3 regions of the Desulfosporosinus sp. FKA genome follow, and region 1 is predicted to be linked to each of the others. Evidence: riboswitches for the same ligand, from Rfam matches in the RefSeq annotation. Region 1 holds a riboswitch; each other region holds the start of a gene.

The links. Region 1 has a riboswitch for cyclic di-GMP ahead of B5771_RS14085 (PAS domain-containing sensor histidine kinase). Riboswitches for the same ligand answer to the same signal wherever they lie in the genome.
Region 2: another riboswitch for cyclic di-GMP. It lies ahead of B5771_RS17510 (methyl-accepting chemotaxis protein); the one in region 1 lies ahead of B5771_RS14085 (PAS domain-containing sensor histidine kinase).
Region 3: another riboswitch for cyclic di-GMP. It lies ahead of B5771_RS23640 (GGDEF domain-containing protein); the one in region 1 lies ahead of B5771_RS14085 (PAS domain-containing sensor histidine kinase).

The regions. Positions count from the first base shown of each region.
Region 1 covers NZ_NAHZ01000030.1:40,345-44,633, forward strand. Annotated here, with positions in the region: gene B5771_RS14080 (multidrug efflux MFS transporter) at 44-1,249, shown strand; cyclic di-GMP riboswitch class II at 1,384-1,470, shown strand; gene B5771_RS14085 (PAS domain-containing sensor histidine kinase) at 1,587-2,879, shown strand; gene B5771_RS14090 (1,4-dihydroxy-2-naphthoate polyprenyltransferase) at 2,872-3,798, opposite strand.
Region 2 covers NZ_NAHZ01000032.1:120,344-124,632, forward strand. Annotated here, with positions in the region: gene B5771_RS17500 (adenylosuccinate synthase) at 1-1,231, shown strand, start outside; tRNA gene B5771_RS17505 (tRNA-Lys) at 1,304-1,379, shown strand; cyclic di-GMP riboswitch class I at 1,477-1,558, shown strand; gene B5771_RS17510 (methyl-accepting chemotaxis protein) at 1,640-3,409, shown strand; tRNA gene B5771_RS17515 (tRNA-Glu) at 3,487-3,562, shown strand; tRNA gene B5771_RS17520 (tRNA-Phe) at 3,569-3,644, shown strand; tRNA gene B5771_RS17525 (tRNA-Gly) at 3,868-3,942, opposite strand; gene B5771_RS17530 (hypothetical protein) at 4,165-4,289, shown strand, end outside.
Region 3 covers NZ_NAHZ01000034.1:516,820-521,108, reverse strand. Annotated here, with positions in the region: gene B5771_RS23650 (heterodisulfide reductase-related iron-sulfur binding cluster) at 1-801, opposite strand, end outside; gene B5771_RS23645 (hemerythrin domain-containing protein) at 1,680-2,231, shown strand; cyclic di-GMP riboswitch class I at 2,440-2,529, shown strand; gene B5771_RS23640 (GGDEF domain-containing protein) at 2,681-3,892, shown strand; gene B5771_RS23635 (hypothetical protein) at 4,187-4,289, shown strand, end outside.

The sequences.
Region 1 (4,289 bases):
AGGTATAATAACTTAAACATCTGAAAGGAACAACTAAAAACTTATGACGATGTGGAAACGTAACTTAATTATCTGTTGGTTCGGCTCCTTCGCCACGATGGCTGGCATGAACCTTGTAATTCCTTTTCTTCCTGTTTATATCCAACAATTGGGCGTTCATAATATTGCCAGCGTTGAACAGTGGTCCGGTGTTGCTTTTGGGGCAACGGCTCTCTCCGCCGCTATTGTTTCACCGCTTTGGGGAAAACTGGCCGATATACATGGCCGTAAGATGATGTTGTTGAGAGCAAGTCTGGGGATGGCTGTAATTATGATTTTAATCGGATTTGTTCATAATGTTTATGAACTTGTGGGCCTTCGCCTTTTAATGGGTGCCATATCTGGTTATGTACCGGCAGCGATAACCCTTGTTTCTTCTCAAACCCCCAAAGAACATGCTGGTTGGGCCTTGGGTACTCTTACTTCCGGCTCGGTCGGAGGTTCCTTGATCGGTCCTCTTGTCGGTGGTACATTATCTGAACTCATCGGTTTGCGTCATGTTTTTTATGTCACCGGGGGATTTTTGTTTTTGGCCTTTCTAATCGCTTTGCTGTTTATTCAAGAAGACTTTGTACCGAACAATTCGGCTCGGTTATCCGGTCAAGAATTTTGGAAGACTATTGACAAGCCTAAAGTACTGATAGCCATGTTTATAACCTCGTTTATGCTTCAATTAGCCAGTATGTCAATTGAACCTATTGTTACCATTTACGTCAAGCTTCTAATGAATAACGCTAATCATATAGCAATTATTTCTGGAGCAGTCGTTTCTGCTGTGGGATTGGCTAATGTGCTGATTGCTCCCCTCCTGGGCAAGCTATCGGACAGGGTAGGGCCATATTCAGTGTTATTTGTCTGCCTCCTTGGGGCAGCTGTAATTATAATTCCTCAAGCATATGTCCGAAATGCCTGGCAGCTTATTATTTTACGTTTCATGATGGGAGTGGCAACCGCTGGTTTTTTGCCATCAATTAATTCACTTCTGAAAAGTAACATTCCGGAGACAATTTCAGGCAGAATATTTGGGTATAATAATGCGGCCCAAAATTTAGGTAACGTAGTTGGCCCTGTATTAGGGGGGCAGATGGCAGCTTTCTGGGGTTTTCATTATGTGTTCTTTTCCACAAGTATATTACTTCTCATCAATGCATTTTGGGTTTACAGAACGAGTAAAGGGCAATATGAAGCATCTCCGAATTGCTCGGGCTAACGGTATTTCGTTATAAAATATAAAAAACTTTTTCTAACATCAAATACAAATTGTGACAAATTATACAGTATATCTATGTTATACTACACGTGAAGAATATTTTAATACAATTATTACCTTTTTAATAATTAAATACATAATTGGGAAGTTTTGAAGCATGTATTGTATAATTTGGGCGCTTTATACATGTGGAACGAGTAGCGCAACCGGCCTGGTTTTAAGTAAACCAGGTTTTTTATTTGGGGAGGAATGATTTTGAAAAAAGTCAAGATACAGGTTAATAGATATATTATTTTGAACTATCCCCACCAAAGCACGGTATGGGAACCACCCCCATTTGAAAAAGTGGGAGTCTTACGATTGGATAAAAATCGAGTCCTTTGATATTGAGGGAGTAATGATGAAAGAAAGAAAATATGTGTTTATAGGATTAAGTATTGGATTCATTCTTTTTTTGTTTGATCGATGGCTGGATTCCCATAATCACTCTTTGAGAATTTCTTGGTTATGGATAATATTAGGCTGGATTAGCGGCAGCCTTTTTATACGGATACATAATGAGCGCAGGAAAAGAGAAGAGACTATAAAAGAGGATCATCAACGTATGCTTGATTTGTTAAACAGTCTCCCAGGAATAGTAATTGTTGTGGGAGAAAATTATGAAGTACACTTTGTCAATCGCAATTATCTTTTGGAATTTGGTGATAAAAAAGGCAAGTTTTGCTACGCCATGCTTAAAAGGAATAGCCCATGTGAGAATTGCAGAATAAACGAAGCGTTCTGTACTGGGCGGCCCATAAAGGATGAAGAGATTTTTTATAATAATAAAATTTATGAAGTTAAAATTCAACCGTTTGTTGATGTGAACGGAACACGGCTTGTTATTAAAACTCTTTATGATATAACGGAGCGAAAAAAAGCTGAGCAGGAATTGACACGCTTGCATTTAGAAATGATCAATCTGGAACGTTTTAATTTAGTTGGTCAAATGGCAGCAGGGATAACCCATGAAATCAGAAATCCAATTACTACGGTACGGGGATTCCTCCAGCTGCTCGGCTCCAAGCCAGAGTTTCAATTACAAGGAGATACCTTTATGCTCATGATTAATGAACTGGACCGTGCGAACAAAATTATTTCGGATTTCCTATCTCTTTCACGTAATTCTCCCAAAGAACAAGATTACCTAAATATTAATGAGATTTTAAGACACTTGTATCCTTTACTTGAAGCAGATTCTCTCACTCAGGATAAACAAATAAAGTTCCTAGTCGGGGATACACCTAAGATCTTGCTTAATCCGGATGAAATGTCGCAGCTAGTGCTTAATTTGTGTCGTAACGGGTTAGAGGCTATGCAAGCGGGAGGAACATTGTGTATTTCTACCTATGTCGAGAATAGTCAGGTGGTATTATGTATAGAGGATGAAGGGGGCGGCATTCCAATAGAATACTTAGACAATATTGGAACGCCGTTTTTTACTACCAAACAGAATGGAACGGGATTAGGATTGAGTACTTGTTACGATATTGCCAGTCGTCATAGTGCGACAATCAACTTCAAGAGTAATCCTGGAGGAACAGCGTTTTATGTTCGTTTCCCAATATATAGTGCAAAAATGACTAGTTGAAATAAGGCAAAATTTGCGTAAAGTATAGACTTATACATAACAAAAGTCCAAACATTGTATTAGTTTGAGCTGTATAGCGAACTGCGGGCATCATTTGGGAGGGCCGATTTTTGCCGATAAAACCTTTCGTTGCTTGTACGGCTTTGGGAATGCTTAAGAAGACAATCAGAAGCCAGGGGTTGACCAACCCTCTAATAACTAATCCCATGACCCAAAGATAAGCAGTGGCGAACATAGCTCCGAGTACGAAAGCGGCATGCTCATGCCCAAGTAAAATAGCTATTGTTTTTCGTCCTGAATCCTTATCCCCATCAAGATCGCGAATATTGTTGGCCATATTGATTGCACCGACTAAAATACCGGTCGGTATGGAAACGAGGATACTTTTCTCGTTGACATATCCTGTTTGGATGAAGAACGATATAAGAATAAAGAAAGTTCCCATTAGTAGGCCGGCAAAAATTTCGCCTAGGGGAGTATAGGCTATAGGTAACGGCCCTCCGGTATATAAATAGCCAATCAGCATTCCCACAAGTCCGATTAAGGCTAACCACCAACTGCTGTGAACACAAATGTAAATGCCAAATAATATTGAAACGCCGTAGCATCCCAAGGCGAGCCGCAGAACAGTCTGGGGGCGGAATCCTTCCCGGACAATTGCTCCGCCGATGCCGATAGAATCTATCGTATCCAGGCCGCGTTTAAAATCATAATATTCATTAAACAAGTTTGTGGCTATTTGGATGAGCAGGCAGCTTATGAGCATGGCCCCAAAAAGGAGTTTATGCCAAGGGGTATAACCTAGGGATAAGGACGTACCGATAAATACGGGAATAAAGGATGCAGTTAAAGTGTGAGGACGAGTAATTTTCCATAAAACTTTTAGTTTTCCCGGCTTTTCGGGGTTTGAATATGGCATAGTATTAGGCAGAGTATTCATATTTTTTCCTTTCATGTGAAACTTCTGAGATCGTTTCTAAATAATCTTAGTTTAGCGGATGGAGTGGTGATTCCACGAGTTCACTCAATAAAATTATAGCACTGGAAAACTAGTTATGAGATATTTAACGGGCAGCATGCTTTGAATTTTTGTTGTTGCAACCTTATTGACATATGTTCAAAATGAAGTATAATTGACAAAAAAGGCATATGTCAATAACAGGAAGGAGGGTGATACCAGTTAAAATGCCTCACCTGACAGGCGTGAGTCCATCGTTTGGTATGGCCGGCAATTCTATGCATTAGCTGCATACAGGTCAGCTTCATGGCTTCCACTACGTCTTGCCTTAGGCAATCCGTAGATACTTTAGCTCTTCTACATATACTTCTTGGAACTCCCCATATTTGTAGTTGCTCAAGATGTTCTTTGCTCCGTGAATATCACGCGTTCTCGATATCTACAAGTACAAA
Region 2 (4,289 bases), on a different contig from region 1:
GATCACAGATTTCCTGGCGGAAAAGGCGAATATGGTTGTTAGATACCAGGGCGGCAATAACGCAGGACACACCGTTGTTGCTGATGGAGAGGAATTTAAGCTGCACCTTATCCCCTCCGGAATCCTCTATCAAGATAAGACTTGTGTTATTGGCAATGGCGTAGTCATTGATCCTAAAGTTTTATTGGAAGAACTTAGTTATTTAGAAAAGCGAGGAATTAAAACCGGGAAGCTCCTAATTAGCAGCAATGCTCACGTAATTATGCCTTACCACCTGGTATTAGACGGCCTGGAAGAAGAGGCCCGCGGGGACCATAAAATTGGAACAACGAAACGAGGAATCGGTCCTGCTTATATGGATAAGGCCTCACGAGTCGGAATCCGGGTGATTGATCTTCTTGACAAAGAAGAGTTTGCTGAGAAATTACGTCGAAATTTAGAAGAAAAGAATAATCTTTTTGTTAAAGTTTATGGTAAGGCAGCCATGAAATTTGAAGATATCTATGACACTTACTTAGGATATGCTGAGCAGCTTCGCCCGATGGTCACAGATAGTTCATTAGCCATAGACGAATGCCTCAAAGGTGGGGAAAAAGTGCTTTTTGAAGGTGCTCAAGGTACTTTACTGGACATAGATCATGGAACATATCCCTTTGTAACCTCATCCAATCCGATCGCCGGGGGAGCCTGTGTCGGCGCAGGAGTTGGGCCAACGCGCATTGATCATGTTGTTGGGGTTGTTAAAGCCTATACCACACGTGTTGGGGAAGGCCCCTTCCCTACAGAACTTCTCGATGAGATAGGAGAAGAAATGCGGGCTAATGGACACGAATTCGGAACGACAACTGGCCGTCCCCGCCGTTGCGGCTGGTTTGATGCTTTGATTGCTCGCTATGCAGCACGTGTCAGCGGGATTTCAGATTTTGCAGTCACAAAACTTGATGTTCTTACAGGATTAAAAACCCTAAAAATTTGTGTTGGCTATCGGGTCAATGATGAAGTTATCTACGAATTTCCTCAAAGTCAAAAGATCTTTAAACTATGTCAACCAGTGTATGAAGAACTGCCGGGATGGCAGGAAGATCTGACCCAGGTTCGCCGCTTTGAAGACCTGCCTCAAGCCGCCCAACACTACATTAAGCGGATTGAAGAATTAACAGGTGTTACGGCAACGTTAATTGCGGTTGGCCCAGGCCGGGAACAAACTATTGTACGGGGATCAATATTTTAAATAATAAGAGTTTGTTGTAAAAAATTGAATCTTGACACATTTGCAACTTTCCTGTAAGATTTAGACCGGTAAGAGCCATTAGCTCAGTCGGTAGAGCACCTGACTTTTAATCAGGGTGTCCCGCGTTCGAGTCGCGGATGGCTCACCATCCTTCTTTGGAAACCCATGGGGTGTTTTGAACGAAAAGGCGGGTTAACTGGATTAGCATAGTGAAACCTGGATTTACATAATGAAACATAGAGATCATTTGAAAAAGGCAAACCCAGTGAGAACTGGGGACGCAAAGCTACGGGTCTTCCATATAAGGATGATGGCCGAGTTACCAAATAAGACTCAGTCGCTGTCCCCTGCGGACGGCGATTTTGTTTTAAGTAAATCAATCTATTTCAGAAGGGAAGGGTATCAAGGTTGAAAAAAATTAAATATCGGATTCTACTGCTCTTATTGATCACTACCTTAATTATGGCTTTAATTCTCGGTGGGTATAATATTTATACTACTATTACATCAGAACAAGCTAATATAGCTCAATATCAAACAACGTTGTATGAACAATTCGACAGACAAATCAAGTTGGAAGTTCAAACTGCTTATAGTCTAGTTCAAAATGTTTATAATCGTCAGCAAAAAGGAGAATTGACACCTGAGCAAGCCAAAACCATGGCGGCTGATTTAGTTAGGAACCTTCGCTATGACCAAGAAAATTATTTCTGGATTGATACAACAGAAGGGGTCAATGTTGTCCTGCTTGGCAGAACTGCCAATGAAGGCAAATCACGTCTTAATGCTCAAGACTCTCATGGTAAATATTACGTTAAAGATTTTATTTCTAATGGATTGAAACCCGACGGCGGTTATACAGACTATACGTTCGCTAAACCGAATCAGACGGTACTTCTGCCCAAAAGAAGCTATACACTGCTTTTTAAGCCCTATAACTGGGTTATTGGGACAGGCAACTGGGTTGATGATATGGATAAGCTTGTGGCAGTTAAACAGCAACAGGTTCTGAAGGCTGGACAGAAAAGTGTTATCTATACCATTTTGTCTCTGATCTTAGCATTTGGAGTTGCTTTAGTCTTGGGAACGCTTCTGAGTAATAAACTTTCGAAACAGATCAGGGACGTGGCGGATACCGCCGCAGAAATTGCCAAAGGGAATTTAAATATTAATAAACTAGAGATAGACACAGATGATGAACTAGGCCAATTAGGAAAAGCCTTTAATACTATGACAGATAACCTAAGACAGCTGGTTCAGCAAGTATCATCCTCGGCAGCACAGGTTGCTGCCTCATCAGAAGAACTTAGTGCGGGAGCTGATCAATCTGCTCAAGCATCCAGCCAAGTAGCTTCTTCCATCATGGAAGTTGCCAAAGGGGCCGAAAAACAGCTGAATGCTATGAATGAATCATCTGCTATTGTTGAGGAGATGTCAGCTGGGATTCAGCAAATGGTGGAAAATGCTAAGGTTGTCGTACAGTCTTCTGAAAAAACGGCCCTTTCTGCTTCAGAAGGCAGCGCGGCCATTGATAAAACGATTCAGCAAATGGCGACCATTGATCAAACTGTAACCGGTTCGGCAGAAGTGGTTATGACATTAGGAGAACGGTCCAAAGAGATTGGTCAAATCGTTGATACTATATCAGGGATTGCCGAACAAACGAATTTGCTTGCCCTGAATGCGGCCATTGAGGCAGCTCGTGCCGGGGATCAGGGCAGAGGTTTTGCTGTGGTAGCTGATGAGGTTCGTAAACTGGCTGAACAATCCCAAGTGGCATCACAACAGATTGCTTCATTAATCCATGAAATTCAGCAGGATACTCAGAAGGCTGTCTTATCAATTAATGAAGGAACACATCAGGTAAAACTGGGCACTGAGGTAGCTGAAACTGCGGGATCAGCCTTTAGCCAGATTTCCTCCTTAATTGTAGCCGTTTCGAAACAAGTCGAAGAAATTTCCGAAGAGATCCAACAAATGGCCTTGGGTAACGAACGAATAGTCGCCTCGGTTTCAGAAGTCTTTGAGACAAGCCGGAGTATTACGGATCAAACTCAGACCGTATCTGCAGCCACAGAGGAACAAACCGCCTCCGTTCAGGAAATCGCTTCCTCCAGTAAAGTTCTGTCTTCTATGGCTGATGAATTGCAAGCAGCTTTAAATAAGTTTAGTGTTTAACCTCCTTTTCTAAGAGTACTTGACACACGGCGAGCTTTCCTGTAAAATTCATATCTGTGAGCTAGGTTTTGAGAAGAGGCCCGTTGGTCAAGCGGTCTAAGACATCGCCCTTTCACGGCGGCTACACGGGTTCGAATCCCGTACGGGTCACCATAAAATGCCTCGGTAGCTCAGTCGGTAGAGCAGAGGACTGAAAATCCTCGTGTCGGCGGTTCGATTCCGTCCTGAGGCACCATTTACTGTTTATTATGACAATCTTATAAACGATATCACAAAAATGAGAGTTCTAATTCTTTCCTTTGGGAAAGAATTAGAACTCTTTTTATTTACTCGCTGAAGCCCCGATGGTCAGCCTTAGCTGAACGAGTTCACTGCTCGTTCTTATGGTGCGCAGTCAGGAAGATTTATAATTTAAAAATAATAAAGCCACTGCTTTATGCAGTGACTAATAAGCAATATGGAGCGGACGACGAGATTCGAACTCGCGATCCTCGGCTTGGGAAGCCAATGCTCTACCGCTGAGCCACGTCCGCTTAATAGATTACCAATTTGCGTTTGAACAATATATACTAGTTCATCCGACAAAGAAAATTATAAGCGTTATGATTAAATATGTCAACTTATTGTGAAAGAGAGTATCCGCGGCAGCGGATGAACAAATTAATGGGGGTTAAGTTTGACATCTTAAGACAAACCGTATAGAATTCATTATTAACTATCGAAATATAATAGAAATAATATTCGGGGTGATTTTAGTGGGTAAACTTCTTTCGCGAGTATTTGGTACTAAAAATGATAATCAAGATAGCAATCAAGATAGCAATCATGGTAAAAAAGATTCAGCAAAAATTAAAATACCATATACAAAAGAATTTCCCTA
Region 3 (4,289 bases), on a different contig from region 1:
TAGTTGACTTTTCCCAAAGGTTTCAAGACTTTCATCTTCAAAATCTATAGGCTCAGGGATTCCGATGGGTCCTCTGTTACGGAAAACTATATTTAATGGACCCAATAGCACATGGAACAGCTTCGAATAAGGGAAGTAAGCGATGAACGTCATTGCTAAAAGTAGATGGAACCACCATAAAAATTTATGCAATGAAAGTAACTGTGCTTGATTAAGGGATGCTTTGAGGGGAATTGATATCCATTGTCCAATAAATCCCCATCCCGCCCATGGATCAGGTGTTGCCGCAATACGAGCTCCTTCAATTAGGAAGCCTGTAAGTAGTATTATAAATATTAAGGCTAGTGTGATTGCGTCATCCGTTTTATTATCTAGGCGATCAGGTCTTTGTATATAGCGGCGATATGCTGCTATTACGATACCGAGGATCGCAGCTATTCCAAAGAGATTCGCTGTCAGCTTTATAAACAGATAAAGCCATCCGTGGAATATTTGTAAGCCAAAATCAGCTTGCAAAGTGATCGTTGCTGTTGCAAAGGCTAAGAATACAAATCCCCAAAAAATACAAACGTGCATAATTCCTGGATAAGAATCTTTTAGGATTCGCTTATGCCCGAAACCATAGACAATAATATCTTTTAGGCCTTGCCATAGATATTTCCAGCGATTCTCAGGTTGACCTAATTTCCAAAGTGTTACTCGTTTGTAGACTCCGTAGGCGAAGATAATAAGTGCAATGATGAAGAACAAATAGAGCCAGTGCTCTCCTTCAATGTTCCAATACACTTGACGTGTGGCCATGCTCATGCTCATCTCTCCTCATTTGATCTGCGAAGCATCTGAAAAAGCGCTTCGCGGATCAAATTTATGTTTTAGAATCTTTATTTTTGTCATAGCTAAGGGTAAAACTTACTGTAGAATTCATGTTTCCTAAAGTAATTCGGTTGCAGCGTACGAGCATCTTTCAAGGACACTTGAATGGTTGTTTTTATAAGGGACGTGAGCTATTTCACTTTTCTTGGCCTGGGACATAAGACGGTTTGCGGCAAGGGTATACTTACCAATTGATGATTCAGGCATACTATTAAAATTCACAGGGGTAACGCCAATGACTATGCTTCTCTTTTATATTTAACCACTTCCTTTTCATAAATAAAAGTTATGATAAGAACTGTGCTTTGTATTTAACAACTATTAATTTCTCGTTAAATACAAGAAAAAGATTGCATGAAAGCCCAAGTTTAAAGGGCTTCTCTGTAATAGACTAAGTGTTCCAACAATTCAAACTAGTTTTATTGCTTTGATTATACCTCTAGGCATAACAAACCACAATGGCATTTGACGGTTTTGGAAAGATCTCTATAAACGAATATTCCGATTTGTGTATTAAAAAGTTTTATGATCTTCAAGCATTTTTATTTCGTAATTCATGGGTTTGAATTCTTAAGCTCATGCGTATAACAAGCAATGAATTTGTGAGTGTGTTTCTCTCGCTTGCTGCTCACATTTTTAGGATAAAATTTAGCAATAAAATAAGCGGTGATTAAAATCATAAAATAATTTGATTTGAATCACAGATCAATTGTGCCGAGTTATATAAAATTAAGTCATCCAAAGGAAAGATTTTCAAACGTCCCTCGTATGGTAAACAAGGGTTACACTATAAAGGAGTGGAAAAAATGCAGCCAACTAAAGAACTAAAAATTGAACATGAAGCCGTCATCAAGGTTTTGCAGATTCTTGATACGATTAGTCAGCGAATTACTGAAGGAAAAGATATAAGCATCAATGATCTAGAAACCTTACTTGAGGTTATGAAAGTATTTGTTGATCGCTGTCATCACGGTAAGGAAGAAAAAATTCTGTTCGAAGCTATGGAATCTGTGGGTATTCCAAAAGAGGGCGGACCTGTTGGCGTAATGCTCTATGAACATGACAATGGACGAAGATACATCGGTGGAATGCGGGAGGCCTTTGAAAAGTTTAAATATGGAGATAAAGAAGCACTTAATGAGTTTGCAGCGAATGCTTCTGGCTATACAACCCTTATGTATGCGCATATTGACAAAGAAAATAATATTCTTTATCCAATGGCAGAAACGTATCTATCTGAAACGGCGAAAATTAAACTAGTACAAGATTTTTCTATGATTCAAGCTCAGGAGACAGGCGATGGTATGTATGAAAAATACTTTAATCTTGTCGAACAATTAAAGGCCAATTATCTCTAAGGAAAAGTCCTGAGTTGGTAAAGGTTCACAAGTTATCAGCTACTTCTAATCTCTCGGTGTCTTATTATCAAGTAATCGATTGAGCAGTGCAAAAATAAATTTGAATTGCAAGCTATAATTCAAAAGGTTCTAAAAATTATTGTTGAAAAAGAGGCTAATTAGCCGTATATTATAAGAAATTAGTACTGTTTTCATAGGACTAATTTCCTAACAATATGGGCAAACCGTTTGAAAGAGCGGGACGCAAAGCCATAGGGTCTAAATTCCTTAGTTGGAACATGATAGCCTGGTTGCTTGATATGCATCTGTATGAGAGCAGCCTTGATAACCAAGTCTGCTCTTTTTCCTTAATCATTATGGATTTTAGGCTTAAACAATAAGAAAACTTATTAAGTCATAATAACTAATTATGATCTCCAAGGTTATTTTGGAAAGGAAGATTATTCATTGTGTACACATTATATTTATTTATTGTCTGCTTTTTGAGCATTTTAACCGCACATACCTTGCTTAACCGAACGAAAACAATCAAATATTCTGTAGTTGTTTTCGTTCTGATTACATTATTTACCTTTGCTACAGGAATTTTAGTTGAAAAAAATATTAAAAACCAAATAGCTGTTGAATACATATTAGCTTTTATTGGTTTTTTTTACATAGCTTATTTTGAGTTAATATTTAGTGAATCCACCTCGAAAAAAATATTTACCTTGCTTAGCATTTGGATATTCTATCGCATTACATTTTACTTTTTAAATACATTTGGAGAACTATTTTCCGTTATTTTTAATATTAAATATAATAAATACTTAATATATGTGTTTACTAATTGTATCCAGATTATATTATTACTAGTAACATGCTTTTCACTAAGTAAGTACTACAAAAAAATACTTAGCACAGTTTCTGACAGGATTCTAAATTTTATGTCTTTATATCTAGTTATTGCATTTCTGCTGTTAAAGACAACGTCATTTTTACAATTTCAAAATACAAGTTCTATATATGCTATATTATTGCTTTTAACATTTATCATTTGGGGATATGTACTTGTTTTTGCGGGGATATCTTCAGCTTCTCAAATAATATCATTAAAATATAGTATGGAGAAGCTAGAGTGGGTTTCAAATACTGACACTTTAACTGGATTATATAACCGAAGATGTATTATGAAAAAGCTTGAAGAAGAGTTAATAAGAAATAATGGACGAAAAAATAGTTTTTCAATCATTATTGGAGATATTGATTATTTTAAGAAGATAAATGACACCTTTGGACATGATTGTGGGGATTACGTACTAAAAGTTGTATCCAAAAGCCTACAGGATGCTGTGCGGGAACGAGATGTTGTATCTAGGTGGGGCGGGGAAGAATTTCTGATCTTACTTCCGGAAACAGCAAGCGAGGGCGCATGCAAACTCGCAGATCGAATGCGGAAAATTCTTGAGGAACAAATTATCGAGTATAACGGGTATAAAGTTAAAATTACAATGACATTTGGGGTAACAAGCGTTAATGATAATTATGGGAAGGTTGAAGATATAATAAAGAAAGCTGACTGTGCATTATATGAAGGGAAGAGACGAGGAAGAAACTGTATTGTTTTAGCACCATTGCCACCCTCGTCAAGTTCAAGAAGCCGTCATGATTTAAATGCGTAGTACATAATAAGTATGACACTGAGTGTTCTAGATTAGAATGCTGGGTGCTATTGTTATTTGTGGTTGAAATTGTGGTATAGCCAATGAATTATTTGTAGTTATATAGATAGAATATTAAGATATTGTCAAAATAATGGATATTATCCTGTTTCATTGTATAATGTTAGTAGTACTCAAGTCCTATTTGGATGGGACCTAAGTTATGAATAATTTAAGGCATTTGGTTTTAGAGGAGGAAGTTAATTTAATAACCTATTTGGCAATTTCTCTTTATAAAATAAAGGAGGGGTGGTAATGGGTCAATTAATTTACTATTCAACAATAACTGGCCTTTGTACTTTTAGTGTAGAAGCAATTATTCTAATTTCCAGCTTTGAAACGATTGATAGTATAATCC